DNA from 3 places in the Nanhaiella sioensis genome. Region 3 is predicted to be linked to each of the others. Evidence: riboswitches for the same ligand, from Rfam matches in the RefSeq annotation. Region 3 holds a riboswitch; each other region holds the start of a gene.
What was found. A riboswitch is a leader RNA that binds a small molecule or an ion and turns the genes downstream of it on or off. The one in region 3 is predicted to bind cobalamin.
Positions count from the first base shown of each region.

Region 1: it holds a riboswitch for cobalamin, as region 3 does, so the genes downstream of both, V1503_RS20870 (ribonucleoside-diphosphate reductase subunit alpha) here and V1503_RS08855 (energy-coupling factor ABC transporter permease) in region 3, are expected to answer to the same signal.
Region 2: it holds a riboswitch for cobalamin, as region 3 does, so the genes downstream of both, V1503_RS16885 (ABC transporter substrate-binding protein) here and V1503_RS08855 (energy-coupling factor ABC transporter permease) in region 3, are expected to answer to the same signal.

Region 1 is NZ_JBKAEG010000001.1:4,411,754-4,422,352, forward strand. It holds gene V1503_RS20855 (hypothetical protein) at 16-480, shown strand; gene V1503_RS20860 (CgeB family protein) at 666-1,652, shown strand; gene V1503_RS20865 (LbetaH domain-containing protein) at 1,721-2,416, opposite strand; cobalamin riboswitch at 2,751-2,969, shown strand; gene V1503_RS20870 (ribonucleoside-diphosphate reductase subunit alpha) at 3,252-5,522, shown strand; gene V1503_RS20875 (ribonucleotide-diphosphate reductase subunit beta) at 5,535-6,581, shown strand; gene V1503_RS20880 (hypothetical protein) at 7,337-7,576, shown strand; gene V1503_RS20885 (hypothetical protein) at 8,411-8,980, opposite strand; gene V1503_RS20890 (hypothetical protein) at 9,192-9,413, opposite strand; gene V1503_RS20895 (C39 family peptidase) at 9,915-10,599, shown strand, end outside.
Region 2 is NZ_JBKAEG010000001.1:3,631,803-3,642,401, reverse strand. It holds gene cbiB (adenosylcobinamide-phosphate synthase CbiB) at 1-150, opposite strand, end outside; gene V1503_RS16895 (adenosylcobinamide amidohydrolase) at 150-1,628, opposite strand; gene V1503_RS16890 (FecCD family ABC transporter permease) at 1,636-2,688, opposite strand; gene V1503_RS16885 (ABC transporter substrate-binding protein) at 2,654-3,637, opposite strand; cobalamin riboswitch at 3,920-4,173, opposite strand; gene V1503_RS16880 (ATP-binding protein) at 4,393-6,168, opposite strand; gene V1503_RS16875 (response regulator) at 6,165-6,881, opposite strand; gene ccsB (c-type cytochrome biogenesis protein CcsB) at 6,957-8,129, opposite strand; gene resB (cytochrome c biogenesis protein ResB) at 8,131-9,786, opposite strand; gene resA (thiol-disulfide oxidoreductase ResA) at 9,799-10,323, opposite strand; gene V1503_RS16855 (pseudouridine synthase) at 10,470-10,599, opposite strand, start outside.
Region 3 is NZ_JBKAEG010000001.1:1,896,517-1,907,115, reverse strand. It holds gene V1503_RS08865 (MFS transporter) at 403-1,695, opposite strand; gene V1503_RS08860 (MerR family transcriptional regulator) at 1,795-3,042, opposite strand; cobalamin riboswitch at 3,193-3,391, shown strand; gene V1503_RS08855 (energy-coupling factor ABC transporter permease) at 3,621-4,394, shown strand; gene V1503_RS08850 (energy-coupling factor ABC transporter substrate-binding protein) at 4,614-4,919, shown strand; gene cbiQ (cobalt ECF transporter T component CbiQ) at 4,906-5,682, shown strand; gene V1503_RS08840 (energy-coupling factor ABC transporter ATP-binding protein) at 5,698-6,531, shown strand; gene V1503_RS08835 ((2Fe-2S) ferredoxin domain-containing protein) at 6,566-6,946, shown strand; gene cobJ (precorrin-3B C(17)-methyltransferase) at 6,967-8,556, shown strand; gene V1503_RS08825 (sirohydrochlorin chelatase) at 8,571-9,458, shown strand; gene cobK (precorrin-6A reductase) at 9,455-10,228, shown strand; gene V1503_RS08815 (precorrin-8X methylmutase) at 10,242-10,599, shown strand, end outside.

The DNA of each region.
Region 1 (10,599 bases), 2.5 Mb from region 3:
AGGATATGGTGAATTATGTCAAAGTGTAAATGTAAAGGAGATTCTAATAACAACATAATATGTAATTGTGAATTTGATACTTTCACATTATCAGACGGTAACCCTCAAACTCCGTTTGTGCCTATAGAATTAACTACTGATTCGATAATGGTTAAAGAAAAGGATTGGATCTTAAAGGTTGATTCCATGGTAGACTTACAAGCGGACACTATGACTCTAGGACCAATTGATGTAAATTATGTAGTAGAACGTATTACAGGTGGGAATTCTACAACAATATGTACGTATAATGTCTTTGATGAAAGGACGAATAGTGTTTTCACATTAACCCCAAATAACACAGTCTGTGATACTCCACCAATAGGCAGCCATAGGTATAGATTATCGATTACAGATGTAAATACCGATTTAAATAATATGCTAGATAGTACTTGTCGGTGCATAAACGTCACTACTTTTAAAAAAGATAAGAAAAAGTAAACATAGTGTGTGTGTCACGATATGAAGGTACACCACAGGGACGACGTCTAAAAATATTAGAAAACATTTAAAAACCAACGATATAAGACATTTTCTTATATATCACAAAGAAATGCCCTTAACGGGGAGGTTTTCTTTGAATATTTATAAATCCTGATTTTAGTTATACGGAGAGTGTGTTTAAAATGCGTATTTTATTTTTAGAAAAACACCCGATGTGGATTCACGGACTGCCTAGAGGCTTTAAAGACTTAGGTCATGAAGTTAACATTTGTGAAATATCATCAAAATCCGAACTTTTTAATACCGTTGCTAATTATAATCCTCATATCATATTTTCAATGGGATGGACGAGAGAGCATAGAAAAGAAAAACAAAGTTGGTTAAAGGAATATCTTGAAAAAACAAATATCCCACATGTTTATTGGGCTACTGAAGACCCCACACATACTAAAACTTTTACATTACCATTAATTAAAAATAGTAAAATAGATTTTATATTTACTATTTGTCCTTCATTGGTGAAAGTATATAAAAAGTTAGGTCTACCTTCAGCTCGTTTAGATTTTGGATATCATCCAGACACACATTATATTACTAAATCTGAACCTAAATATACTAAGTCGATAGCAGTAGTTGCTAATGCATACCCTCATCTTCTTAGAAAAAACACTAACCTTTATCGTTACGAATCTACTAAAACATTAATTGAGCCGTTAATAAAAGCAAATATACGAGTTGATTTTTGGGGAGTAGGTTGGAAGAACATGCAAGATATACTTGGTGTGCAAATTCCTAATGACTGGATCCATGGTTATATTCATTATTTAGAAACTCCAAAAGTATATAGTAGCTCTGATATCATCATAGGCCTTCAAAACCAGCAAAATCAGCTTACACAAAGAACTTTTGAAATATTAGGTTCAGAAGGATTTCTCATAACGTCTGATACACAAGAAATAAGACGCTTATTTACACCAGGGTATCACTTAATTACATCCTCTTCAAAAGAAGAAACAGTAGAATTAGTAAAGCATTATTTATTAAAAACTGAGGAAAGAGATGTTATAAGGAAACGAGGTAAAGACATGGTCGCAAAAAATCATACTTATAAACATAGGGCATTGTATATCATAGACATATTGAAAAGAAATGGGATAATAGAAAAATAATATTGGATAAGTTGTATTCATAAGGTTTATCTCGGGTTATCATTATATATAACTATCTCGAACGGAAATTAGAGAAGTCTTTTAATCTCAATTTGATTTATGTTTTTGACAAGTGAATTATTTTCAATATAACCTCGTATTGTTAGGTTGGGATAAGTAAGAACATTTTTACCGATAACTGAACCAGGATTTAACACACAGTTAACTCCAATTTTCGAATTATCACCTACAATTGAACCTAGGTAATTTAAATTAGTTGAAATAGTTTTATTATCTATGGTCTTTACTTTGATTTTCCCTCCAAAAGGTACATTTTTAAAATTCGATAAATGTACCCCACCACCAAGGTTTACATTTTGACCGAGTATTGAATTACCTACAAAATTATAATGAGGAGCACTAGATCCATTTAGTATTATAGAATGCTTGATTTCCGAACAACTACCAATTATACAGTTATCACCAATGATTACGTTATCTCTAATATATGCTCCGTGATAAATTTTAACATTTTCACCGATTATAGCAGGTCCCTTAACATATGCACCTCGTTCTATAAAACTATCTTTACCAACAAAAATGTTTTTATTATTCACAGAATTTTTATCTTCTACTTCACCATTTATAGTAGCATTTTTTTTTGATAATATTGTCTGAATAAAATTAGGTAATATTTGTAATACTTCCCAGTAGTGTTCTTTATTACTAAATATTTTCTTCATAAAAAAATCTTCATAGGTTAAAAGATCTTTTATTTTTGACAACATAATCCCTCCTTTAAGCAATTACTACACTTTGTTACCTTTCAAAAATACTATGTGTAGAAGATTGAAAATATTCAAGGTACTTACGTGGTGTAAACGTCATATTACCTTAATTACACAATATTTCTGAACTGCTTAATGTTACCTACCTTCGTTCAATACTATACATATAGATGATCGATATGTTACCTGACAAAGTTCTGTCATCTTTAATCTTTTAATTTAAATACTCCTTATTTGCGTATAGTTCTTATTGCAAGAAATGTCAAAACCTATTATAATTTAAATTGAAATTCAATATTTAGTAGTATAATTAAGTTGATAATACAATATTTTGTTATCTAGTAAAAAAGGTGTCGAAAAATCGACGTATAGATGTTCGAGAAATATAGAACATCTCCATGTAGGGAATTTGGTGAAAATCCAAAACTGTACCCGCAACTGTAAGTGCTGATGAAATAAGCGAAACCACTGTGAAGTACGATTTCATGGGAAGGGGCTTAAAGTAAAGCGAAGCACAAGTCAGGAGACCTGCCTTTTTTATTTAGTGCTATTTTCTTCGGGAGTTGGGAGGATAGGACGAGGAGAAGAAAAATCATTCAAACATTTTTTTGTTGAATGACTATTCTTAAAAGGGTGATAATTCTCTCTTTTATATATCCATCGTTCTGTTCGCTCATCTTACTAAGGATGAGCTTTTTTATATTTTAGGATGAACAGGGTCTAGCTCTGCCTTCTAACCCATTGAGTCACTTCACAATATACCTAGCATGTGTAATGATTTCATTGCATGTTGGAGGCAGGCGAGATTCATACGCATTTTTATTAAAAGGGGATGGAAAGAATGCAAAAGGTATTAGTTGAGTATCAGCAGCTGGCTGATGGTACGTCTGAAATGGTTTTAGATTATGTTCAAAAAATAGCTGATAGATTTCCTCATTTATCATTTGATGAATATCGAGAGAAAATAATGCTGGCTCTTGAGAATAAAGATGAATGGCATATTGACCAACTTACCAACATGTTAATATTATCTGCACTGGAAAGGATTACATCGTTAGAGCCTGATTGGACTTTCTTTGCTGCAAATATATACCTTGATTCACTTTATCAAAAAGCGACTGAAAATAGAGCTGAGTCGTCAGGTTACCACTATGGTTCATTTTATCAATTGCTATTAAAGCTGACGGAGATGGGAATTTATAGTCCGAAATTACTCTCACAATATTCAAGAGAAGAAATTGATATATTAGCAGACATTATCGTACCAGAGCGAGATCAATATTTTACATATATAGGTTTATTAACATTATCGGATCGTTATTTGGCAAAATCTCATCAAGGAGAAGTATTTGAGTTACCACAAGAGCGGTTTCTCATCATTGCAATGACATTGATGATGAACGAAAATAAGGAAAATAGATTAGCACTTATTAACGAATCTTATTGGGCACTCTCTAATTTGTATATGACGGTTGCAACACCAACACTTGCTAACGCAGGAAAAAGCTATGGCCAGCTATCAAGTTGTTTTATAGATACAGTTGATGATAGCTTGCAAGGAATATATGATTCGAATACAGACATCGCGAATTTATCTAAAAATGGTGGAGGGATAGGTGTTTATTTAGGGAAAATTAGAGCGAGAGGTAGTGACATAAAGGGGTTTAAAGGAGTTTCATCAGGGGTTATACCTTGGATGAAGCAGTTAAACAATACGGCAGTGTCTGTTGACCAGCTTGGCCAAAGGCAAGGAGCGATTTCAGTTTATTTAGATGTATGGCATAAGGATATATTGTCGTTTCTTGATACGAGATTAAATAACGGAGATGAAAGACTTCGTACACATGATCTATTCACCGGAGTGTGTATACCTGATGTATTTATGGAAGTTGTTGATAAACGTGGTGAATGGTATCTTTTTGACCCACACGAAGTAAGAAAAACAATGGGCTTTTCATTAGAGGATTATTTTGATGAGGAGCGTGGCAAAGGGTCTTTCCGAGATAAATATTGGGAATGCGTAAACAATCCGATCCTTTCAAAAGAAACTGTAGCAGCGATAGATATTTTCAAGGCTATTATGATTTCACAGTTAGAAACAGGAACACCATATATGTTCTACCGAGATACAGCAAATAGAGCAAACCCAAACAGACATAAAGGGATGATTTATTGTAGTAATCTATGTACAGAAATTATGCAAAATATGAGTCCTACAGTTGTTGTTGAACAAATGGTAGATGATGGTCAAATCATTACTGTGAAAGAGCCTGGGGATTTTGTCGTTTGTAATTTATCATCAATCTCTTTAGCTAAAGCAGTTCAGGATGATGTCCTTAACAGGTTAATTAAAATACAAGTTCGTATGCTTGATAATGTAATAGATTTAAATGCAATTCCTGTATTACAAGCAGAAATAACGAATGAAAAATATAGAGGGATTGGATTAGGTACATTTGGTTGGCACCATTTATTAGCATTAAAAGGTATAGCGTGGGAAAGTGATGAAGCTGTCGCTTATTGTGATGAACTGTATGAACAAATAGCGTTCGAAACAATTCAAGCTAGCATGGAATTGGCTAAGGAAAAAACACCCTATCCTGCATTTTACGGCTCAGATTGGGAATCAGGAGCATATTTCGAATACAGAAAATATCATTCAAAACAATGGAATGAGTTAAAAGGAAATGTTAAGAAGCACGGTATTCGAAACGGCTATTTGCTTGCAGTAGCACCTAATTCATCAACTTCGATCATTGCAGGGTCTACAGCAAGTATTGACCCGATATTTAGAAAAGAATACTCTGAAGAGAAAAAGAACTATAAAATACCAGTTACTGCACCAGATTTGACACCTCACACAAACTGGTATTACAAGTCGGTTTATACAATTGACCAAAAGTGGAGTATTATGCAAAATGCGAAACGACAGCGGCATATCGACCAATCAATTTCATTTAATATTTACGTTCGGAATGACGTAAAGGCTAAAGAATTATTGGAGCTTCATACACTTGCTTGGCGAAACGAATTAAAAACAACCTATTATGTACGTTCAACATCAACTGCTGACATTGAAGATTGCGATAGCTGTCATAGTTAAAAGAGGGGGATAATGATGATTACAATTGCAAAACGAGAGCTTATGGATGCACAAGCACCCAACTGTTCAACAAGTATGATCAACGGGGCAAGTTCAAATATATTAAACTGGGATGACGTCCGTTTTCCTTGGGCATACCCAAAATACAAAGTAATGTTAGCAAACTTCTGGACACCGTTTGAAATTAATATGGGAAAGGATATAAAACAATTTCCACAGCTCTCTCAAGTTGAGCAGGATGCGTTTTTGAAAATCATTGGATTATTAGCTCTTTTAGATAGCATTCAATCTGACTATGCAAGTAAGGTTGCTGACTATATTACAGATTCTTCTGTCAATGCACTCATGATTATGCTAGCTCAACAGGAGGTCATTCACAATCACTCGTATTCCTATGTTTTATCAAGCATTGTACCAAAAAAAATTCAGGATGAAGTGTTTGAATATTGGCGTACAGAACATACGTTACGAAAACGCAATGACTTTATCACGAATGGATATAAAGATTTTACTGAACAACCATCCATCGAAAACTTTTTGCACTCCATTATATATGATGTGATATTAGAAGGCTTGTTTTTCTATAGTGGCTTTGCTTTCTTTTATAATTTAGCACGAAATCAAAAAATGGTTGCAACATCAACGATGATTAATTATATAAATAGAGATGAACAAATCCATGTAGGTCTATTTGAAAAAATATATAAAGAAGTTTTGAAAGAAAACCCTGAGTATAACACCCCAGAACTAGAGCAGTATGCAATTGCTACCTTCCGGAAGGCAGCAGAATTAGAAATTGAATGGGGTCGTGAAATAATAGGTAATAAAATGGATGGAATTGTGTTTGAGGAATTGGAGCAATACATTCAATATATGGCCAATAAACGTTGTCATCAATTAGGGCATGGTAGAAATGTTTTTCCTCATGCACCGATAAAAAATCCATTGCGATGGATTATCGCTTACCAAGAAGTCGATTTAGGTAAAACAGACTTTTTTGAACAAAAATCTCGTCAATATACAAAAGCATCAGACGTGAATGGTTTTGATGATTTGTAAGGTATCCCTAAGTGAAACTTTTCTATCCTAGCCTTTTAGAGGGCATTCAAAATGGAATATAACTAAATAGGGTATACTGTCCCTCATCGATGGTTAAGATCCCCGCTTCTATAGGTGGAATCAGTGAATTTAGGTGGAGTAGGATCTTCACCTGATTCACTGATATTCAAGTTTACTTAAATGTGGAAACAGGATATGGAGAGATTATTTCGACAACACCAATTACACATACATCTGAACGGGCGGTATCATGCACAAGTATATTTCAACACATTTCCTTCCGTCACGTCTTAACTTCAAACTTTTTTATTCATATAAAAAAAGCACACCAATCCCATAGTTTACCTTTACCAACAAGACACCATAAAATCCTAAGAATGGTGTTGTCATAATGTTTGTCATTTTTTGTCGGTTGAACTACACAAAATCCTCCTAATTTAGTTTACAAATGGTACCATTATTGATACATTTAGGCTAAGAAAAAAAAGGAAGGTTGTTCAATTTTCTCCAGTAAAGTTTATTAAATTACTAAATTGTATGAAATTGGGTTCGAAACTATTAACGATAGAATGCTTGTAATTTGAAGCATATAAATGAGATTAAGTGAGGTATTGAAGATATAGTTAACGATGATAATTTACTCAGGAAAATGACAATTTAGGTGCTGCCATGTGAAGGACCAAAAAACTTAAAGTGAAGAAATGAAAAAGACCTTGAACTCTTCCTTAGCATATTTTGATGAATAGGTGGTTATTATGAAAATTATTTACTCTTTAATTATCACTTCGATTCTATTATTCGGGTGTAGTGGTGGAGGTGAAGTTAGCAATATTCTAACAGTTCACAAAGGAAATGCAGTACAACATGGTAATAACCTTGTATTTAACTATGGAGGAAACACTTATACCATAGTAGACAAACAAAAAATTAATCTACCAGCTGGTGAATACTTTAATGTTGTTTTAATTAATGGTAAGCCGGAACTTACTGACTAGGATTAAGGGAAAAAAGCAGGAGAGTACTTAGAACATTCAAATCAGTAAATAATGGTTTTGAATATTAATTCTGTACGTAATTATTAATATCATACATATTTTAGAAGTGGGAAAAAGCATCTCAATAATAGAGGTGCTTTTTATTTAGAGAACTATAAGATTCTTTCAGAACTTAGAATCCTTGTGTGTACGTGTGACTTCAAAATTATTTAGTAACAGAAGAGGAAATTCATTACCGGTTTTCATTAAAGCATAAAAAATACTGGGATGTTGGTCGTGTTGTGTACCCAACTGTGAATATGCAAAAGGAGTTTATTGGAGTAACATTCTAAGGACTCGACCCTGAACATCTCGTATCTTATTTAGACGAATTTTGCTATCGATTTAATCGAAGAAAATTCAAAGGAGAATGGTTATTTGTTCTAAGTGAAATTATGTGCATCACCTCAGACAATTACTTATTCTAGGCTCGTGGAAAATATAACTAATGTAAAGTTAAGGAGTGCATAATAAAAGACTGTATTTAGCCTTTCATTACTTTCTTTTATTAGTTTGTAGTTGTGCTACAAAAAATATTTCTTTTCAAATCCACCACGTTCTTCAAATTTTCTTTGACAGACTCTTTCATCAATAAAAGTTTTTTGATGCGTTTTTCCTAATAAATGTATCACTTCTAAGTGTAAGAGTGTTCTTCTACTGCATTATCATCATTTGTAGAAGGTAAGTTACACTAACTTCTTTCATTAATTTCCCCAAAGTAATTGTACACATCTTTTTTTTTTCAATGCTGTGCAGCACATTGATCTCTATGGTTTTCATTATAGAAATATAATTTTATTTTTTTTCAACAATTTCTTTAGTTTGCGAAACTACAGTTTCAAAGCTATATAATTCAATGGGATCTTCAATTGAAATAGAATAGAATGTATTACCATCAGCTAAAAAAGATTCTATATCAATACTTTCGTACGTAAATCCTAGTTTCTTAAACGTGTTTAAAATGTTAAAAGCTTCTTTGCTAAAAGCCTCTTTAGAAACAAAGTAAGTATCTGGAGCATGAGGTTTTATGCTAAGGCTAATTCCAATAGGTTCAACTCCAGAGTATATATCCTTAGTAAGGTATTTATTCTTAGGAAGTGTAACTTGTGAGCTCATTTCTTCTATGGAAATATTTATATTTTGATTCAGCATTACCTTGAATACTTTATTTATCAATTCACTTTGACTCTTTTCGATTCGATAGTGGTAATCATCGAAAATACTATATTTTTTATAATATAGTCTTCCTTCATCTCTTCTGTCCTTTTTATTTATAACATTAACAATATGTTCATTTAAAATTGAATTATAATGAACACCTGAAATTTCTAGATCACCGTTATAGGCTTCGTTTATGTAGATCATAGCATTATTCTTAGCGGTGAAATACTCTAAAGGAGTTCCATAAATTGAACTGTGCACGATTATGGATAAGGTTGCAAAGATAATGCTGAAAAGAAATAAAATAATATACTTAGTTTTTCGATAATTTTCATTAAACTTTTTAATACACACGCCTAATAAGTAGGCAGCACAAATTTCTATAATGCTGTTAAATAAAATGAAGATATTAATATCAGTAGCTTCTGTGGCACTTATTATAAAATACACAATTTAAAGTGGTGGACAGCATCCACCATATCTTGTATCCAACAAAATATAAACTAAATGCTAGAAGTAATGTAATAGGCAAAGTAGCTAGTAGACCACGATCTAAAACTGTGTAACTAATTATAATAGCCGTTAGTAAAGTTCCACCAACATCCCTGAATTGACGAACAATATTTGTTGTGTCCATTAGGTATCCTCCATGTCAAATAGTAGGTTTTCTCTATTCTTAACAATTTCATATTTTATAAGGAATAATTTATTTTCAATATTTAGTTCAATATGTGATCAGGCTTTCTCATTAATTAAATATTAGGAAATAAAATAATAATAAAAAAACAGTACGCATAGTAATATTACTAGAGAATTAGCAATGTGCTTAATAATCTTGTTCCTTTGAGCTAGCCTCTAAAGCGTAAAAGCTTTTGCTATTAAACAAAATAGAACTGCAAGGTGTGGCTTTTATATAGTGTCATAGATATATAAAAGAAAAGATGCAACTAACACTTTTTATACGTGTTTATTTCTTCATTTAATAGGCTTTTTTAGTAAACTCTGTTGGTTTTTCAATTACATTTTAGTTGCTGATGTGTATTCTATCATTTTTATAGTTTTTAAATAAGAAAAGGTATGCTCTACCTTGAACAATGGTTTGAATGATTCCGACTTGTTCATTTTTGGAGGTGTACTTATGTATAAAAAAATTAATACTCTTATTTGTTTATTCTTTATAGTAATGTTAAGTGACGGCTGTATAAATCAACCTAATCAACTATTATCAGTTGAATTAGCAAAAACACTTCGTAGCAACTCGACAGAAATTAGTAATGAAGAGTTATACAAGTCAAATGATTTACAGTCATTATCGAAAAAGGTCATTGAAGCACCGTTGCTTCAGCAGTTGCCTGAACTTCCAAGAGGTTGTGAAGTTACTAGTCTTGCGATGCTACTTTCATATGCTGGTATTCAAATAGATAAAATGGAATTAGCAGCAAAAATTCCGAAAGTACCTTATTATCAGCACGGATTGTACGGAGACCCTAATGATGGGTTTGTTGGCGATATGTATTCATACGATAAAGCTGGCTATGCTGTGTACAATAAACCAATTGAGAACCTAGCAAATCGTTACATGCCTGGGCAAATTATTAATTTAACTGGAAAGCCGTTTACATTAATTGAAGATTATTTGAAAAAAGGAGTGCCTGTATGGGTAATTACAACAAGTACTTTTAATGTAGTACCAGAAGAATACTGGGAAACGTGGGAAACATCTACAGGCTCGATTAAAATAACTAAAAAGGAACATGCTGTGCTATTAACTGGATTTGACAGTCAGTATGTTTATGTAAATGACCCTCTTGTTGAGGAAAAAA
Region 2 (10,599 bases), 1.7 Mb from region 3:
TTTGCTTTTTCTAAATTTACCTTCATTAAGCGCATGATCACACTTCCTAATCATCCAGCCAAAACCTCTAACTGGATGGGGAAGCCACTTTGGATCTCCTATTACAAAATCTAAACCGAGAGCAATAATAATTGCACAGATATGCTCTATCATTCATGACCACTTCTTCTTGTTTTATTATTTTGAATAGCTTTCCTTGTCGCTTCATACACAGTATGCCCTATCGCTTTACCCACTTGAGTAATAGATCCTGCATATTCTATAAGCTCTTTCGTCTGAGATGCTGCAATGACAATACTATCTGTCGAGGTTCCACTTGCTATAGTTGCTGACAATGGGTCTATTATATGTTCATCATGGAGCGCTTTTGTCTTTGCTTCAGTAGCTATCATTATTGCTTGTACAAACGCGGCTTCCGTAAGTCTTCCATCAACAAAAATCATCATATTAATCGTCCCTGGATAAACCACTTCTTCTTCCCTATACATTGCTCTACTCACATCAACTGCATTTGAGGTACCTGCGGTTATGACTGTAAATATGCTAAGATTGTTAACATTAAGCACTTCCGTAGCTACATCTTCTAATGTTGCTGCAGTCATCATACCGATACAATCAGGACTATTCATACTATGGCTTTGAAGAAATGACGTCATATCTTGTCTTGGACTATTACAATTATAATTTTTGTGGACGTGACGGTTTACAAAGGTGCTTTTCCAACCGATTCCATCACCAATTATTGAAGAAGAGAGTGTTTTAAATGGTTGTTTAGTCTGAATAACAATCATTTCTTTAGTTAAGTGCATTGATATTTGTGACATTAACCCATTTTCTTGCGGTAAAGTAGGTAATTTAGGGACGAGTGATATTAGTGTTTTCGGTACTGTAGAGTGCTCACCTACTGTTAATTGTGTTCGGTATACGTTCGTTAAATCTTTTTCATTCAATACTTTATTAGGTGCGTCCATTGCAATCATTTTTCCATTATTAAGCAGCAGAATTTTATCACAATAAAAACTTGCTAGATTCAGGTCGTGAAAAATAGCAATGACAGTTAAGTCTGATGTCTCAGACCATTGTGATAAAGAATCTAGCAAATGTATTTGATACGATATATCTAGATGATTAGTCGGCTCATCCAACATGAGTATTTCAGGCTCTTGTGCTAATGCACGGGACAAGAACACTCTTTGACGCTCTCCACCACTTAGAGTCGCTAAGCTCATTTCCTCCATCCCTGTTAAACCAGTTAGTTGAATTGACTTTTTTACAACGTTCTCATCTTCATCGGTCCACTGAGGAAATAACCCTGTTTGGTGAGCATATCGGCCTAATTTAACTGTTTCCTGAACGGAATAATTAAATGAAGCTTCAATTGTTTGAGGTAAAACAGCAATGATTTTCGCTAGTTTTTTTTGCTCATATTTTGTTATCGACTGGCCTTTTATCCTTATATCACCTGTATTAGCATGTAACATTCCACTAATTAATTTTAATAATGTTGTTTTACCACTGCCATTAGGCCCAACTATACCTATAATTTCTCCTTTTTTAACAGTGAAGTTAATATCATCCAGCACCTTTTTTTGATTATAATGATAACTAGCTTCCGTTACATTAATCATGACAATATCATCCTCTTCGATTCGATATAAAAATATAAGCAAACACAGGTGCACCAATTAAGGCAGTAATGACTCCTATTGGTAGTTCACGTGGAGTAATAATTGTTCTAGCGATTAAATCAGCAATAACTAAAAATGCCCCCCCATTAAGCATTGATAATGGTAATAGACGAACATGGTTGGGGCCCCATAAAAGCCTTGTTATGTGAGGAATAACTAAACCTACAAAACCGATTGTTCCTGACACAGCAACAGCTGCACCTGTTAATAATGAAGAAGCTGCCAAAATGGTCATTTTTCGTTTTGCCACATTAACCCCTAAAACTTTAGCTGACTCTTCACCAAATGAAAATGCATTTAACTCTCTTCCATTACCGAGTAGTAATACAATGCCTACCATGTAAAAAGGTAGAATAATTTTAATATAATCCCAACCCCTCATCGCTACACTACCTAATAACCAGTTAATGATCTGTCTTAATTCTTCACCCGTAAGTGCAATCATTAAAGAAATAATAGACCCTAAAAATGAGCTAAATATAATCCCAGTTAAAATAATCGTTTCCACAGACATGGATTTCTCAACTGCTCTGGCAAACACTAATACGAGTATGAGGGACAGAAACGCAAAAGAAATACTAAATATAGGTAAAGTAAATTTCCCTATAAAAGGGATATGTATACCAAAAAAAAGCACAATTACTGCTCCAACTGATGCTCCAGAAGATACTCCAAGTGTATAAGGGTCTGCTAATGGGTTTTTTAACAACCCTTGAAATGCAGCCCCTGCAATCGCTAGAGAAGATCCGACAATAAAAGCTAGAATCACTCGGGGTAAGCGAATCGCCATTATAATATTTACTACTGTTGTATCAATCGTCTCTATTGATCCTAAATGAAAAACTCTATAAAAGATCACGTTTAAAATAGTAGAAAAGGGGATCGATAACGTCCCTATCGAAACCCCTAACAAAATTGAAAATATAACAAAACATACAGTAATAATATATGGTAGAGAACGGTTTTTATTGATAAATGTCAGGATAGACAGCTTTTGCAAGTTCTTCTACTCCTTCAATTAAACGTGGACCAGAACGTGTTACTAAATTAGAGTTAATATCAAAAACCAGTTTGTTTTTTACAGCTGGTACTTCTTGCCATGCATCACGCGCTAATACTTGATCAACTGCATTATCGACATAATACCCATATGTAATAACAATAACATCTGGCTTAAGCAATACCGCATCTTCCTCTGTAAATTGTGGCCAACCTTCTTGATCGCCTGCTGCATTTTTTGCTCCAATCGCTTCAAGCATTTCATGCATGAAGGTACCTTTTCCCGTCGTAAATAGATCTGGAGCTTGGGATATTTCTATCCAAACTACCTTTTGATCAGCTTCTTTAATTTCTGCTGACTTCTCTTTAATCAGATTCAATTTTTCTGTCATATCACTTATGATCTTGTCTGCATTTTCTTCTGTTCCAGTGACAACACCAATCATTTTAATAGAGTCATAAACTGCTTTAAATGATGTTGCATTGTTAACAACGACCACGTTTATACCAGCATCTCGTAGTTGTTGAAGACCTTCAGTAGAGCTATGCGCACTTGAGGCATGGGCAAGAACGACGTCTGGGTTTAATGAAATCACCTTTTCAACATTAAATTCTGTTCCACCAACCCTTGCTATATCGGCTACTTCTGGTGGATAATCAGCCCAATCACCTACACCAACCATTTTATCACCTAAACCTAACGCAAAAGCTATTTCTGTATTACTTGGTATTAACGACACTATTGCTTGTGGCTCTTCTTCTATTGTCACGTCATTACCTAATCCATCCGTAATTGTTACTGGAAAGCTAGACTCTGCTTTATCATCAACTTTAGTTTCCTGTTCTACATTTGTAGAAGCTTCATTATTTTTAACCTCTGTTTGACCACAACCTACTAATAAAATGAATGATAAAATAACGATAAAGACAGTAGGGAAGTACTTTTTAATGTTTAACATCTTTTTTCTCCTTCTTTTTTAATATGGCAGTTTTCGTATTCATTGTTGTTTTTCGTATTAGGACAACTAGAGTTACGTGTTGTCTTTTCTTCAATACAACGATGAGAATGATTATAAACCTCTGTTGTTCAGGTAACAACAATGTTAACGAAATCAGCCTAAATAGAAATAAGCCCATCCGAATTGGATGAGCTGTTAGACGGCATCATAAATGTATTGTTACTAAAAAATACACTACTCGACCGTCTCAATACTCAATCCCCGAAGAATTGAAAACGTATATAGTGCTTGGCAGGTCTACTGACTCATGCTTCATCCTACTTTGATCCTTCCCATATGGCTAACAATAAATATGTATAATATTATTATTCCATACAGTGGTAATATCATTTCGTCCACAAATACAGTTGCGGGGGCAGTCCTAGATTCACACTAGAATTCCCTTTTAAGTCTTTATGGAATGTTTTAACATTCCCTTTATTTCCTATGTAGTATAATAGAAAAGACACCTAGCACTATTCATTTTTAGGCTGTTTACGCATTGATTATTGTTATTCATGCAAAGACGTTTAGGATAAAACTAATTGCCATAAATCCATTTCTAGCATATTTACTAACAATAGTAACACCATATACGAAATGAGCCCTTTTAAAAATTCTTTTTCATAATACCCGATTATTAATATATTGACAAGAATAATTTGACTGCTTATCAAATACTTAACATGGCACAATCGTGCATTTTATTATTGTGGTATAAAGAATGAAAATGTAGTTCCTTCATCAATTTTACTATGAACGAAGATATTTCCATTGTGCGCCTCTATCAAATTCTTAGCAATTGCTAAGCCCAGTCCAGTACCTGAACGTCCACGCGTTCGAGCTTTATCTGCTTTATAGAAGCGTTCAAAGACAAATGGTAAGTCCTCCTCAGGAATTCCTGAACCAGAGTCTTTGACGTCAATTTTCAAACCATCTTTTATAGAATCAACTTTTACAACAACAGTTCCCTGTTCATCAGTATAACGTATTGCATTATCAATCAGATTAGTTAATACTTGTTCAATCCTATCAGGATCAAACATAATTGTTTTATGTACTACGTTAATTTGCACGTCCAAGGTAATTAACTTATCCTGTGCCAACCCATGAAATTTGCGAATTATTCTTTGAATGTAAGGTTGAATATCTATCTCTTCTAAATGCAAATTTAAGTGACCAGCTTCCATTCTAGCTAAATCCAATAGCTCATTCACTAGCCTACCCATACGTAAAGATTCATCATATATTACTTTTGCGATATCTTTCTTTTCTTGATCGCTACTAGCAATATCATCAATGATCGCTTCACTATATCCTTGTAACATAGAAATTGGTGTTCTTAATTCATGGGACACATTCGCAATAAAATCTTCTCGTAGCTTGTCTAACCTTCGTTCTTCAGTCATATCTCGAAGTACTGCGACAGCTCCTCTGACAAATTTATTATCATATAACGGGCTCATAACGATAACCCAATTCCTACCTTGTAATGTGATTTCTATCGTCTGTTCTTTCTCAAAAGAAACAACTTGTTTAAACAATTCTCGAACCTCTGATGGTAGCTCTTCTGTTGGCTTCTCTAAATTGCCTTGTTCGTAATACCATGCTTGCAAAAATTGCTCAGAAGGTGGGTTTGAAACTAAGATCGAGCCATCTTTATTAAAAGTAATTACACCATCAACCATACTGCTTAAAATACTAGATAACTGCTCTTTTTCTTGACTTAACGCGTTCATATTATACTTTAATTGTCGCTCCATTTGATTAAAAGCAGTAGCTAAATCACCAATTTCATCATTTGTCAAAATCGGTACCTTCGTATCAAATTTCCCCTTTGCCACTTCGAACGCTGCTTCTCTCATTTTAAGCAGTGGAGAAGTTATTCTAGTTGACAAGAAAAAAGCAAATATGGTCGTTAATACAATTGCGACTCCCGCAGCTAAAAGTATTAGTTTAGTTGTTTGATGTGATGTCTCTTCAACAGCCCTTAATGACTGATATATAATTACTGCGCCATTTTCTTCGTTAGAAACTTTTAAAGGTGCAGCAACTAAAAACAATTGGCTGTTTTTATCAACTGGAGCTGTGATTTCATGTAAGTATTTCTTTTCGCTTATTACTTCCCTGTTCGTAAACACCCTGGCTAGTTGTTTATCATTAAAGATCGATGATATTGGTAGGTTTTCTAGTACATTACTATCAGGTGAATACCAATAATTATCTTTATCATATACAATAATGACTTTCGTCATCTCATCAATTAATTCCCATGAAATATTCCGTGCTAATTGTTTATCATCATATTCTTCCATGATCGAGGCTATTTTGGTCGCTGTTTTTGTTAAATCATTCTTTGCCTCATTGACATGATAATTTTCAAAAAACTGGAGTAAAAGGACGGTTAGAATTGATAATACGAATGAAACTAATAGCAAAATAGTAAACCATAATTTCCCTACTACACTTCGCCAAAGTTTCATTCATTGGTTACCTCAAACTTGTAACCCACACCCCAAACAGTTACGATCATTTTTGCTGCTTCTTCAGAAACACGATTCAGTTTTTCACGTAGACGTTTTACGTGTGTATCAACAGTACGTAAGTCACCAAAAAACTCATAGTGCCAAACTTCTTTTAATAATTGCTCTCTATCAAACACTTTATCAGGAGCCTTGGCAAGAAAATAAAGAAGCTCATACTCCTTAGGTGTAAGACTGACCTCTTTCCCATCCGCAGATACACGATGTGCATCATTATCAATTGATAAATGAGGGAATACAATTACATCTTTTGTAGTTGTTTCAGTTTGTAAATAAGAAGTCGGTGAAGACCTTCTTAACAATGCTTTGACTCTAAGTACAACCTCTCTCGGGCTAAATGGTTTAACGATATAATCATCTGTCCCAACTTCAAACCCTTGGACACGATTCACTTCTTCACCTTTTGCAGTTAGCATAATTGTAGGTGTCGCCTTTTTTTCTCTAAGCTCTCTACATACTTCAATGCCATCCTTACCAGGCATCATTAAATCTAAAAGAATGAGGTCATAGTCATTTTCAAGAGCTTTAAGTAAACCATCATTACCGTTGTCTGCTTCTTCAATTACGTAATCTTCACGCTCCAAATACATCCTTAATAGTCGTCGAATTCGTTCTTCATCATCAACAACTAATATCTTAATTTCTCTTTCCATATGTCTCGTCCTCCTCAGACAATGTTAATAGTTGAAATTGTTAACGTATAGGTTTATGCGTATCTGTCTTTATGATTATGCGTATGAATGTAATCCTGCAATGACTAGGTTAACAGCAACTAGATTAAACATAATAATGGCAAAACCAATTACCGCTAACCATGCTGATTTTTCACCGTGCCATCCTTTAGAAAGTCTTAAATGTAAAAAGGCTGCATAAAAGAGCCAAGTAATAAGCGCCCATACCTCTTTTGGATCCCATCCCCAAAAACGATTCCATGCTATTTGCGCCCAAATCATCGCAAAGATTAGCCCGCCTAATGTGAATATTGGAAACCCAATCGTTACTGCACGGTAACCTATCTCATCCACTAGATCTAAATTAACATTTTTCACAATAGGCTGCAATGCAGCTCCAATTCTTTTCCTGAGTATTAACCTCAGCATGCCGTATATAATTAATCCTGTAATTAATGATAATAGTAAAGTATTTAATTTTTGTGCATCGATAACGGCAGGCATACTTATTAGTGGCTCAAAGCGTCCAGCTGTAAGAAGCTCCCCTTGATATGGTCCAACTAAAGCTGGAAGTTGATAAGTAACTTCAAGTGGCTGTTCACTCTTGTCAACATATGAGAATGTCGCTTCATAATCTAAAACCTTAAACCCACTAGTAATGGTAATAAAACCTATTGTGCTTACTAAACTATACAATATTAATTCAAGCCAAAACGTCCGTTTACTTTTCTTCGATTGATCTACTGATCTAACTAAATAAATTAACCCAGCAGCAAAACTTACTGCAAGAATTGCTTGACCTGCTGATACAGTAATAACATGTATGTATAACCAGTCACTTTGTAACGCAGGTATTAAAGGAGAAATGTCAGTTGGAAACATACTAGCATATGCAATAACTAGCATAGCTATTGGGAGTGTAAACAAACCGAGTACACTAGTTTTATAAATAATATATATAAAAATGAATGCACCGACTAACATCATTCCAAAAAACGTAGTAAATTCAAATAAGTTACTGACTGGCGCATGTCCAGCTACAATCCACCTCAAAATAAAATAGCCAAGCTGTGACACAAACCCTAAGATCGTAATAATAATCCCAATTTGTGCCCAAAGGTTTTTTTTATTATCACTGCGTTTGTTGCCTATCGTCCCTCCAAAAAAAACTGTTGCAATTAAATATAGTAAAAAAGCAATATATAGTAAATTACTACTTAATTCTGCCATATTAATCCCCCTTTGCCTGCTTCTTACGATCTTCAACTTGATCAACTGGCATCACGAGCTGAGTACCCTCGATAATTGATGTAATGTCCTTTTTCAAACTAAACCAATTTTTATTCGTATGTCCTGCAATATAAATCAAATCCCCTTCACGCTTGAACCAAATCCGACGATGATTCCAGTACATCCCTTGGATAACACCGATCATAAATATTGCTCCACCTATGGCTATAATAGCTAATGAAAAATCACGCCTTACAGTTAACCCTGAGACATTCACCGTTTCAATTCCTGAAAAAGCCATCTTATATTGATTATCCCCATTAGGCTCAATATTTTGCCTTATCGCAACAAAGCTTCTTTCACCTTCTGGAGTATCAGGTGTATACATTTCAAATACAAAAGCAGGATTATTAGGTATTTTTAATTTTGTATCAGGTTCACCATTACTATTTAAATAGTAATCAGGAAAGTATTTCAATAACTTTACTTGATAACCTTCACCTAAATCATACTCTTCCTGGGGGTTGTGAAGGTCTATCGTTAATTCACCCAGGCTTACATCCTCATTTTCTTTTTCTATTAATTTAAAGGACATTTCACGAAATTCATTTAATTTAAAGTCTGCCTGGTATAACGCATAATGGTCATATTTTAAAGGTTCGTTCACACGGATAGCAAAATCCTTGATTTTTTTTAGCTCCGGTTCCGCACCTGGAATAAAATCACCGACACGCTCATATAACGTAACATCAGTTTGATAGTTTTTTGCTAACACCCCATCGCCAATTTTCGCTAACGCATCTTCAAAAACATCTTTTTCAGAGTCTTTTTCATAGACATCTAACTTAAAGCCATGACTTTGTAAATAATATTTTCCATTCGTACCTGGGATTTCATTAGTCTCTCCATCACGCATCCATAATGACTTATCAATATACACCCCTGGTACCGATCGAACGAGTACACCTATTAAAAAAATGATGAGTCCAACATGATTTACATAAGGCCCCCACCGTGAGAACCTGCCCTTTTCAGCAAGAATATTACCATTTTCTTCACGGACATTATACCTTTTCTTTAATAGCTTCTCTCTCACGGTAGCTAACGAATTTTCACTACCTTTTAGTTGAGATTCACTATAAAGCCTTTGTCTTTTTAAAAAACTATGATGTCTTGAAATACCTTGTTTTTTTAATGCACGATATAATGGAATCACTCGATCTAAACTACAAATAACGAGAGAAATACCGATACTCCCTATTAAGATTAAATACCACCATGAGCCGTATAACTCATGAAAGCCTAATTCGTAATATAATTTTCCTGTCACCCCATACTGAGATTCATAGTATGCTGCTGGATCAGCCTTAGCTGTATTCGGTATATACATTAATTGCGGATAAATCGTTCCAAATGCTGAAGCTATTAAAGTAATAACTATTAACCAAACACCAACTTTTACAGAAGAAAAGAAATTCCATATTTTATCAATTACCGTTTTGTTATATGTTTGTGAACGCCTTGCGCTACCATCATAGCGCATATCAACTTGCTTTTGCTCTTCATTATTAACATTATCAATCTGCCTTCCACAGGACTCACATAAAACCGTTCCATGCGGATTTACGTGTCCACATTCACACTTAACGTTTTCCATTTCTCTAACTCCCTATGGCATGATGCTTTCCATGTATTGTTTAACATCACTTTCACTCATGGTTTTGTTTACAATATCAACAACTTTTCCATCTTTGTCTATTAAAAAAGTTGTTGGCAAATTCCCAACGTCATATGCATTCATCACTTGGCTGTCTTCATCAATAACAACTGGAAATGTTAATCCGTGTTTGTCGACGAATTTCTTCACGCTAAATTCAGACTCATCAATATCAACTGCAATGATTTCTACGCCTTTATCTTTAAAATATTGATATTGATTATTCATGTAGGGCATTTCAAGTTCACACGGTTTACACCATGTCCCCCAAAAATTCAAAAATACCCCTTGGCCTTTGTAATCGGACAATCGATGTGTGTTGCCTTCCAAATCTGTTAACACAAAGTCTGGCGCTTGATCTCCCTTTGCAACCGCTTCCTTTGTCATAAATATATTTGAGTATAGGGCATATCCGAGGGCCGCCAACAATACAACTAAAATGACGGTTCGCATAATTAACCGTTGCTGTTTTTTCATGATCCCAATCCCCCTCCTAGGGACGATATAAAATCCCCCTGTATCTTGCTCATTCACTTGCCTAGTATAATCCACTCCACATTATATCACTAAATAAGTTTTTCACAGTGTTTACATTTTGAATGTTGTGTGACAGATTCATAAACTTAATAAATATTTTTTTTATTACCAGTCTTCGCTACCGAGCGTAGCTGTTTTACCTCATGAGGAGAAAGCTCACGTGCATCCCCCGTATTTAACCCTTTCAAGTCTAAAAAGGCATATTTTTCACGTTTT
Region 3 (10,599 bases):
CACCTTTATTTATGTTTGATATTGTTTTTTCCACAGCTCGTTTCTTTTCTTACTAAGATATAAACACGGATAAAGCAGTTAGTTTAACCTTTTCTTCTTCTAAGACTATTAAAACCATATTCAACATATGCAACATATCAGTTACTCGAATTTAAGTGAAATAAAGCAACAAAGATAACAAAAGGCTGTTTTAATATAGTTTGCTGTTATATCAATATTTTTTTAAAAAAAAGATGCCCCAAAGCTTGAGTTGTTCTCATGTGTATTTGTTAATAGGAAAAACAACCGAAAACAGCCTAACAAAAAGTGCCTATTAAATTAGCATTCCTTTGCTGCTAAAATGCAAATAGCTATTCCTTAGCTGATATGCAGTAACTTAATCGCATACAGCTTCAAAACTTATTAAGGTGCTTCCGCATTCTGTGTATGGTGTCTCAACGATATTGATCTTATTTCTTTCGTGAAATACATATATAAACTTATGCTTAACAGTGTTGATCCTCCGACTAATGGTAGCCAATAAGGTGAGATGATGTTTAGAAGTGTTCCTGACAGAATCATAGCAATCGGTACAATGGCCTTAACAATAGTTAAGCCAGTACTTATAACTCTCCCTCTTAACTGATCAGGAACCATTTGTTGAATAAACGTCATGATAGGGATATCGACAAATGATGAAGAAATCCCAAAGCCTATATTTAATACACAATAAAATATTGTGTAAAAAATAGGGTGATAAGTTTGGTTAAAGAGCAATGGTCCACTAATGAGGATTGTTAAACTGGAGATGATCATAGTCATAAGTATTAAAAACTTATGATAATGTAACTTTGAAATAAATTTTCCAATGAAAATAGATCCAATTAGCATACCAATTGGAAATGCCGCTTCAATGATTCCAAATGCAGTAGAATGAAGCTTTAAAACATTTGTAATAATAAACGGAACTGGAATGGTTGATGATAAAGTAATAAAAAAGTTAACAAGTATTGACAGAACGATAATGCCTCGTAATTTTTTTTGAGAAATAATATAGGAAAAACCTTCTTTTAGCTCTATGAAAAAGTGGTCTTTTTCTTTGTTAGGAGAATTTTTTTCATTGAATCGGAAATTAATAAAGCACTCACTTATACTTGAAATGATAAAGGAGATAGCATTTATTAATATAAAGGTTTTTATATTAACAAAAGCAAATACCATTCCTCCTATAATTGGTCCTAAAGTAAAAGAAATTGAAAAAATTATTCTTGTGATCGCGTTGATCTTCATCAAGTTATTTTCATGAACAATATTTGGTTTAGATGATTCGATGCTCACACTAGCAAATGTACTGAAGACATTTAAAATAAATGTTATTGCATAAATCCAATATAAATGGAGTTCATGAAGACTAATTACATATAAAACAAGAAGCACCACGCCACTTAATACATCACTAAAAACTAGTATGAATTTACGGTTCAGACGGTCTGTGATAACTCCAGCTACAGGTCCTAAAATAATGGTCGGTATAATAGATAATATTAAGTTTGTTGCAAATGAAAGCCCCGAACCTGTTACTGTCAAAACATATAAACTGATAGCAAATGAGTAAACGAAAGATCCAAATAACGAGACAATGCTTCCAAATGAAAGTAAGATCAAATTTTTTACATCAGATTTTGGATCAAACATTTGACTTAATTTATTCCTCAATATTTCCCCCTCCTTTATAGTAATCCTAATTCATCGGGAAAGGGCAATAGCAAGGTAGTATTTACGTTTTTTTTACGATGAAATTTACAAAAGGTCGGGTTAACCCAACCTTTTTCCATAATAAAGATAAGTATACATCTTCTCGCCATCTAGTAATTGCAATTCATACTTTCCAGGGGATTGATCAACTGGAATAGAGACCATATCGTCGACAAGGTCATAGCGTAAAGTTTTTAATTTCTCTTTGATGTTATTAAGTTGAAAGTTTTGTCTATAAGACGGATTGATTTCATTTTTTTTATGATAGTTTTCATACGTCAAATATGCACCGATTAAATTACTTTCTTCTTTTAAATAAAGCTGTACTTCCTCTATTAAAAAGTTTTCATGTTGAAAGCTATGCTCTGAACTGCCTGTATCAATTAAAAAATCGACTGCTTCTTTTTTTAATGGAATATGTAGGAAATCAGAACAAATAAATAAGATATTTTTCTGTTCTTCATAAGTTTCTAAAATACTTTTTAATACGTAATGTCGTTGGTAATCATGATCAACCGCAATATAGAGGCAATCTTTAGGCAAGGAGTTATAGATATGCCTTAATGAGAAACCAATTCCGGTACCAAGATGGAGCAATATTTTATGCGTTAATTGTTCAAAATTAACCCTTTTATAAAACCAGTCAACAGCCTGATATAGATGATCTAAATATTTTTCATCTGTTTCCTTAATGTAATCTGATATAAAATAGTTGAATTCATTCATCATATGACTTGGACTTTTAACGTGGTGAGCATGATGAATGGTTTGTGGGGTGAAGAGAATTCCGTCTTTAATAAAGTGTTGATGCTCACAGTTACATTGAAGAACACCATGTAAGATTTGATTGTTAACGATGTCTCCATTTTTAATGCTTAGAGCAGCGCCGCATTTTTTACATTCTAAAAGTGGGAGCACTGATAAGCTCATACCCATTTTAAGCTGTTTAGGTTTATTCGTTGTATTTAAATGGGTAAGTTCATTTTGCAAATTTTGTCTCGTTTCTTCGTATTCGACTATTTTATGTTCTATCGTATGTAGCTTTTCTACAAAAATCTCTTTGTAAAATTCGTTATTTTCTAGTGCGGATAATTTGCCAAGTCTTTTATATTGAAAGATTGTTTTTATTTCACTTAACGAAAAGCCGAGGTTTTTTAAGTAAATAATATCCTTTACATCTCTGTGACACTGTTCATCAAATTGATACTGTCCGGATGCTTTCTCAGGTGTTATTAAGCCAAGGTCTATGTAGTGTCTAGTTGTATTTATGCTTATTTTATTTTCTTTAGAAAATTGTCCTATTTTCATAGTTAGTCACCTTAACTTTGTTTTATTAGAAATCAAATTAATATTTATTATATTATACACGTACTATTAGAAATTTCCTTTCACAAATATACATGATATGAAAAAAGCTAGACTCATAATTTAATTTAGAATATACTGAATTATAACAACTGAATGATGAAATAAACAGGTGTTGTGCATAAGTAAAAGCTGTGTACAACTTAAAAGGGAAGTTCGGTGTAAAGCCGACGCGGTTCCCGCCACTGTAAGTCTGAGCAACCTGCATATGTGTCACTGTTTCGAAAGAAATGGGAAGGCGCAGGAAGTGTTGAAGATAAGTCAGGAGACCTGCCTGTTTAAGTAACACGATTGTAACCTACGGGAATATAGGGAGGTGTTGTTAAGAATTAGTATGTAAACATATAGTTAATACTGACTTTTTCTGAGCACTCGATCCTTTATGGTTTGAGTGCTCTTTTTATTTTACATAAAGGCTCTTTCGGAATCTTCTAATTTTGTTTAGTAACCACGAGCTATATTCGTGTGTATATCAATATATTTCGAATCAGCCTTTATAAACATGGGGGAGAGCTTCACTGATGAAAAGAAAACATGCTTGGCTATTCGTAACAATTATTATTGGTTTGACTAGTTATTTTTGGCTGAATTCATTTCGGCCAGTATATGCGATGCACATAATGGAGGGCTTCCTGCCGGTTGGGTGGGCTATTTTTTGGTGGGTTTTAACCATTCCATTTTTGGCTGTTGGGATGTACTCCATCCGAAAAAAAGTGAAAGAAAACCCCGAGGTGAAGACGATGCTTGGGCTATCAGGGGCGTTTGCATTTGTGTTGTCAGCATTAAAAATCCCTTCTGTAACTGGAAGTAGTTCACATCCGACTGGTGTTGGGCTAGGTACTGTGCTTTTTGGTCCAACAGTCATGAGTGTACTAGGGACGATTGTATTAATGTTTCAATCATTATTGCTCGCTCATGGCGGTATCACAACACTCGGTGCAAATGCATTTTCGATGGCTGTTGTAGGACCAATGGTTACATATTTCGTATTTAAAGCAGGCTTAAGAGTAAATTTCTCTTTTGCAGTCTCAGTTTTTTTAGCAGCCATGTTAGGAGATCTCAGTACTTATACTGTGACAGCTTTTCAATTAGCTCTGGCATTTCCGACTGAGGTTGGAGGAGTTGTAGCATCATTTATCAAATTTGCTGGGATTTTCTCTTTCACACAAATTCCTTTAGCAGTGAGTGAGGGGCTATTAACAGTAGTAGTTATGAACTTGCTTGCAAAATACAATGTTCGAGAATTACAGCTATTAAATGTTCCAGTAGTTAGAATGAGTTCAAAAAAGGCTTAGAACAACAAGGTAGTTGAGCAAAAAGAGAAGTAACTCAATTAGTTATGCTACAGCCATTGTTTCACTTACATTTGAGTAACTGATATGTATGAAATGATTTTTATAGACTTTAACAAAGAAAAGCTGCTCTGAACTAATTATATTCTTGTTTAGCTTTTATTACGAAAAGCAACTATTAATGCGAAAACAGCTATTTGAAACAAGGAGGTATGTTAATTAATGAAAAATCTGATTTTGATAGTGTTGGTCATCTTGTTGGCTATTGTTCCTTTAGTAATACAGCGGGATGCTGAATTTGGTGGGGCAGATGGACAAGCTGAAGAAGCGATTGGTGAAATAGCACCTAATTATGAGCCTTGGTTCAACGTATTATGGGAGCCACCAAGCGGTGAGATAGAAAGCTTGCTATTTTCCTTACAAGCGGCCATAGGTGCAATTATAATCGGCTATGTTATCGGCTATGGTAGAGCACGAAAAAAATTCTCCACTGAATCTTCTAGTGAGGTGAAGCATGCTTCGGATTGACCAGCTTGCTTATTTGAATCAGCTACGACATGTTCACCCTATTGAGAAAGCAGTTTTCACATTTTTATTTTTGTTTTTCTGTCTTATTACAAAAAGTGAAGTTATTGCTGTTATAACTTTGTTAATCATGAGCATGGCAATAGTTTTTGGTGCGAAAATCTCAGTACGTGATTATATAAAACTACTTTTATTACCATCATTTTTTTTGGTTTCAAGTATTATACCTATTCTTATTTCGGTTGCACCGTATGACTACAAAGTAATTGATTCTTTATGGTCAATGACTTTTGGTACGTGGCAGTTGTATATATCTACAGATAATATATCAATCGTTACAAGCTTATTTTTTACCGTTTTCTCAACTGTAAGTTGCATGTATTTCTTAATATTATCTACGCCGCTTCATGATATTTTATGGCTTCTACAGAAAATGAAACTACCAACACTATTTATTGAACTCGTTGCATTCACATATAGATTTATTTTTGTACTCTTAGATAAAGCTCAAGAAGTCTATATCGCACAAGCTTCTAGACTTGGCTATCAACATTACCGTCTATCAATTTATTCTTTAGGTCAGCTAGTAGTAGGGGTGTTTGTAAAGTCTATGAAGTACGCAAAAGAACTACAAATAGCTGTAGATACACGTGGTGGACAAGATGGTAATTATGAAATTGAAAGCAGCTATAAATATCATCCACTGAACTGGGGGATCGTAGCGATATCAATGCTGACGCTTACATTCGTAGCATCAGCTATGTAAAAGGAGTTCTGTTTAATGAGTACACCAATTATAGAGCTTGAAAACATTACATACCAATATCCTGATGGGACTGATGCTATAAACAATATTTCTCTATCTATTGAACAAGGAAAGAAAATTGCTTTGTTAGGAAATAACGGGGCTGGAAAGTCAACATTGTTTTTACATTTCAATGGGATTTTACAACCGACGAGTGGTTCCATCTGTTTTCAAGGTGAAACGTTACGGTACAAGCGCAAAGAGATAAAGAGATTACGTCAACAGGTAGGGATTGTATATCAGGATTCTGACTCTCAATTATTCTCATCTAGTGTTTATCAAGATATAAAATATGGACCTAAAAATATGGGGCTTTCTGAGAGCGAAGTGGAGCTAGCTGTGGACAAGGCAATGGTGTTAACGGAAACGACTGCATTAAAAGAAAAGCCACCTCATTTTTTAAGCATTGGCCAAAAAAAACGAGTTGCCATTGCGGGAATTGTGGCCATGGAGCCGAAGCTCATGGTATTAGATGAACCGACAGCAGGGCTAGATCCATACTATGCTAAGAAAATTATGAATGTATTACATGATATTCAAACAGAGAACAAAACAATGATTGTGTCTACACATGATGTGAATTTAGCTTATGAATGGGCTGATGAGATCATTGTAATGAATGAAGGGAGGATCATAGCCCAAGACAAACCTGATCAAGTATTTCGAGACGATGCGATTTTACAAAAAAGTCACTTAGAGAAACCGTGGATCATTGATGTCTTCGAACAATTAAGAGTGAAAGATGGATTTAATTCATGCACTATTCCAAAAACAAAAAATGAAATAATGAAGCTTTTAGCAAAAATATAGAACTTTACATCTTTATTGAAGGGAGAGGATGAAATTGACGACATGGAATTTACAAGGGACGAAACACCACGTGTTGATATGTAATGGTTCAAGCTGTATGAGAAAAGGTGGTGAAGAAGCTACAGTAGCTATTCGTGAAGAAATTGAAAGACTAGGTCTCGATTCAACTGTTCATACGACAAGAACGAGGTGCAATGGTAGATGTAAGGATGCGTGTGTAGCAATCGTCTATCCAGAGGGTACGTGGTATGAGAAGGTTACACCAGAACTAGGTCGCCAGATTGTTTCCGAACACCTTGCGCAAGGACAGCCCCTTGCACATGCGATGAGCTATACAACAACAAATACGGGGATGCAGTTACAAGGTGATCGTCCACTTGGGATTTCGAAAGAAAAAGCAGTGGTAAATAAGTAAATGAAAAAGGAGGGGTTAGCTTGAAGGGAAAATTACTCATTGTCGGTTTCGGGCCAGGTAGTGAAGCCCATATAACTAACAGGGCCAAGGAAGCCATCGCTGAAAGTGATTGTATTATTGGTTATAAAACATATGTAGATCTTATTTCAGATCTTATAACAGATCAAGAGATAGTAAGCACAGGCATGTCAGAAGAAGTAAGTCGTGCACAAGCAGCGGTTAAGTTAGCGGAAGAAGGAAAATATGTAGCTGTAATTTCAAGCGGAGATGCTGGAGTATATGGCATGGCTGGCTTAGTATACGAGGTGTTAATTGAAAAAGGATGGTCAGAACTTGATGGAGTTGAGGTAGAGGTTGTTCCAGGGATTTCTGCAATTAATTCATGCGCGTCGTTGCTAGGTGCTCCTGTTATGCATGATGCTTGTACGATTAGCTTAAGTGATCATTTGACTCCTTGGGAGCTTATCGAAAGAAGAATTGAAGCAGCCGGTCAGGCTGATTTCGTCATCGCTCTTTACAACCCAAAGAGTGGGAAGCGAACGAGACAAATTGTTGAAGCGCAACAAATTCTATTAAAATACCGTTCTCAAGACACACCAGTTGGTTTAGTAAAAAGTGCATACAGAGATCGACAGCATGTCGTTATGACGACCTTACAGGATATGCTTGATCACGATATTGGTATGTTAACAACTGTGATTATTGGGAATTCCACTACGTTTATGTATGATAACAAAATGATTACGCCAAGAGGTTACCAAAGAAAATACACATTGCAAACACAAGAGCAGAAGTTGAAACCACATGAACGGCTAAAAAGAGAGAACGAGCCTTGGGCATTGCACGGAGGTAAAGAAGAGTCTCCTTCAGCGTTAGATATGGCAAATAAGGCAATTGCGATGGTTGATCAAGACAAAGGGGTAACGAATGAGAGGTCAACATATGTAGGAACAAATATTGAGTCAATTTTTGAAGTAGCTGTCAGTCCAGGTGTCGTTAACAAAAAGTTTACGCCGCAGCAAATGCTTGTTCTTGCAGATGTTGTCGGTGATAAAGGAACGATGGAGTATACAATCAATCACCAGATTTTACTTCATATTCCTACTTCAAGCCCTGAAACAGTCACAAATAAACTAACGGATGTTGGTTTTTTACTTGCACCGGTTGGTGATGTAGCGACTATGAAGGCATGTGATTTTTGTGATGGAGAGAAATTTGACTCCATACCGCAGGCTGAGGAAATACAAGCATTAATAGGTGGTATTGATGTTCCAAAGGAGCTTCATATCGGTTTTAACGGCTGTGCGATGGCTTGCTATGGTGCAGTGAATGATGATATTGGCATCGTATTTCGCAAAGGCAAATTCGATCTCTTTCTCGGGGCGAAAACCGTTGGTAGAACTGCTCATGCTGGACAACTAGTCGCAGAAGGGATTGAACCTGAACGTCTGGTTCCATTAATACAAAATATCGTAGGAGAGTATAAGGAGAAGGGGCATCCGAACGAGCGTTTTAACAAATATTATAAACGTGTAAAGGAAATACAGGGTTACCAGTATAAAGATGTGTCACCAGATCTATCAATTGAACCGGTACCGTGTGCTGATTAAAAGGAGGAATATCAATGAAGGCAGTGTTATTTGTTGGTCATGGAAGTAGAGATCCAGAAGGAAATGAACAAGTATTAAAGTTTATAGAAAATATGAAACCTAGTATAGATGATAGTTTATTAGTAGAAGCGTGTTTTCTAGAGTTTGAGTTACCAAATATACTTCAAGGGCTGGAAGCTTGTGTGAACAAAGGGGCATCGCATATTGTTGTCATTCCAATTATGCTACTTCCAGCGGGCCATTCAAAGATTCATATCCCTGCAGCAATTGATGAGGCAAAAGAGAAGTACCCTCATATTGCTTTTACATACGGTAGGCCGATAGGTGTTCATGACTTAGCACTAGACATCTGTATTAATAGATTGGTAGAGGCTGGAGAGAAGATAGATGATCCTAAAGAGCATACAGCAGTAATTTTGTTAGGTCGAGGAGGAAGCGACCCTGATGCGAATAGTGATTTGTATAAAATTACAAGACTGCTGTGGGAACGACTTAAATATAAGATTGTAGAACCTGCTTTTATGGGCGTCACTGATCCTCTTATTCGTGAAAGTATTGAACGATGTATAAAGCTAGGAGCCAAAAGAGTTGTTGTCGTACCATACTTTTTATTTACAGGTATATTAATTAAACGTCTTGAGCGGTTGATGGCAAATTTTCAAACAGAATTCCCATCAGTAGAATTTGTGTTAGCAGAATATTTTGGGTTTCATCCAAAACTTGAATTGATTTTGCATGACCGCATAGCTGAGGCGTTAAAAGATGAAGTTAAGATGAATTGCGATACGTGTCTGTATCGTTTAGAGGCGATGGAACATATTGATCATCACCACCATCACGATCATGATCAGGGTCACCACCATCATCACCATCATGACGTGAAAACGGAGCATGTTAAATGATTTTATGTTTAGCCGGTACTAGTGACGCAAGAGAACTTGCGATATCTATGAAGAATGACGGATACTCCCTGCTTACAACGGTTGTCACAGATAGTGCAGCGATAGAGTTAAGAAAAGCTGGACTTCCTATAAAGGTCGGGAGGTTAACTGCAGAAGAGATGGTAGAAGTTATTCAACAACAAAACATTGAAACGATTGTGGATGCTAGTCATCCATTTGCAGAGGAAGCATCTAGAAATGCTATACAAGCAGCTAGAGCTGCGAATATCCCGTATATAAGGTATGAGAGGCAGCCAGAGCTTGTTAAGTCAGAAGAAGTCATCTCAGTCGAGAGCTATGAACAAGCAGCAGAGGTTGCTGCTAGCAAGGGTGGCGTGATTATGCTCACGACGGGGAGTAAAACATTACAAGTTTTTTCTCAAAAGCTATTAAATTTACCAAATACTCGCTTGATTGCTAGAATGCTACCGCGCAAAGATAATATGGAAAAGTGTGAGCAGCTTGGTATTCCTCAGAAGAATATTGTCGCCATTCAAGGTCCGTTCACGAAAGAGTTTGATATAGCACTTTATAAACAATACGGTGTTACATTGATGATTACGAAAGAGAGTGGAAAGGTTGGGTCTGTTGATGAAAAGCTAGCTGCAGCTGCTGAGCTAGACATAGAAACAATCGTGATCAAACGACCAAGCATTGAGTACGGCCTTACTTTTTCATCTTTTGATGAAGTATTAAGGCAACTAAAAGAAATGGAAGTGCAGAACATATAAGGAGGACGATTTAATGGATTTTCGCACTGAATTTAAACCGGAAACTGTTCAGCCACAGCAAATCGAAGGAAGAAGCTTTGAAATGATCGATGAGGAGGTAGGGGAGCACCAGTTTTCCGAAGAGCAATACCCTGTCGTTCAACGTGTCATTCATGCTTCGGCTGACTTTGAACTAGGGAAAAGTCTTGTGTTTCATAAAGATGCTATTGGAGCAGGTATTCAAGCCATTCGGAGCGGTAAGAAAATTGTTGCTGATGTACAAATGGTACAAGTGGGTATTAGCAAGCCGCGCGTAGAAAAATATGGCTGCGATATTAATGTATATATATCAGATGCTGACGTGATGGAAGAAGCGAAAAGGCTTAACACAA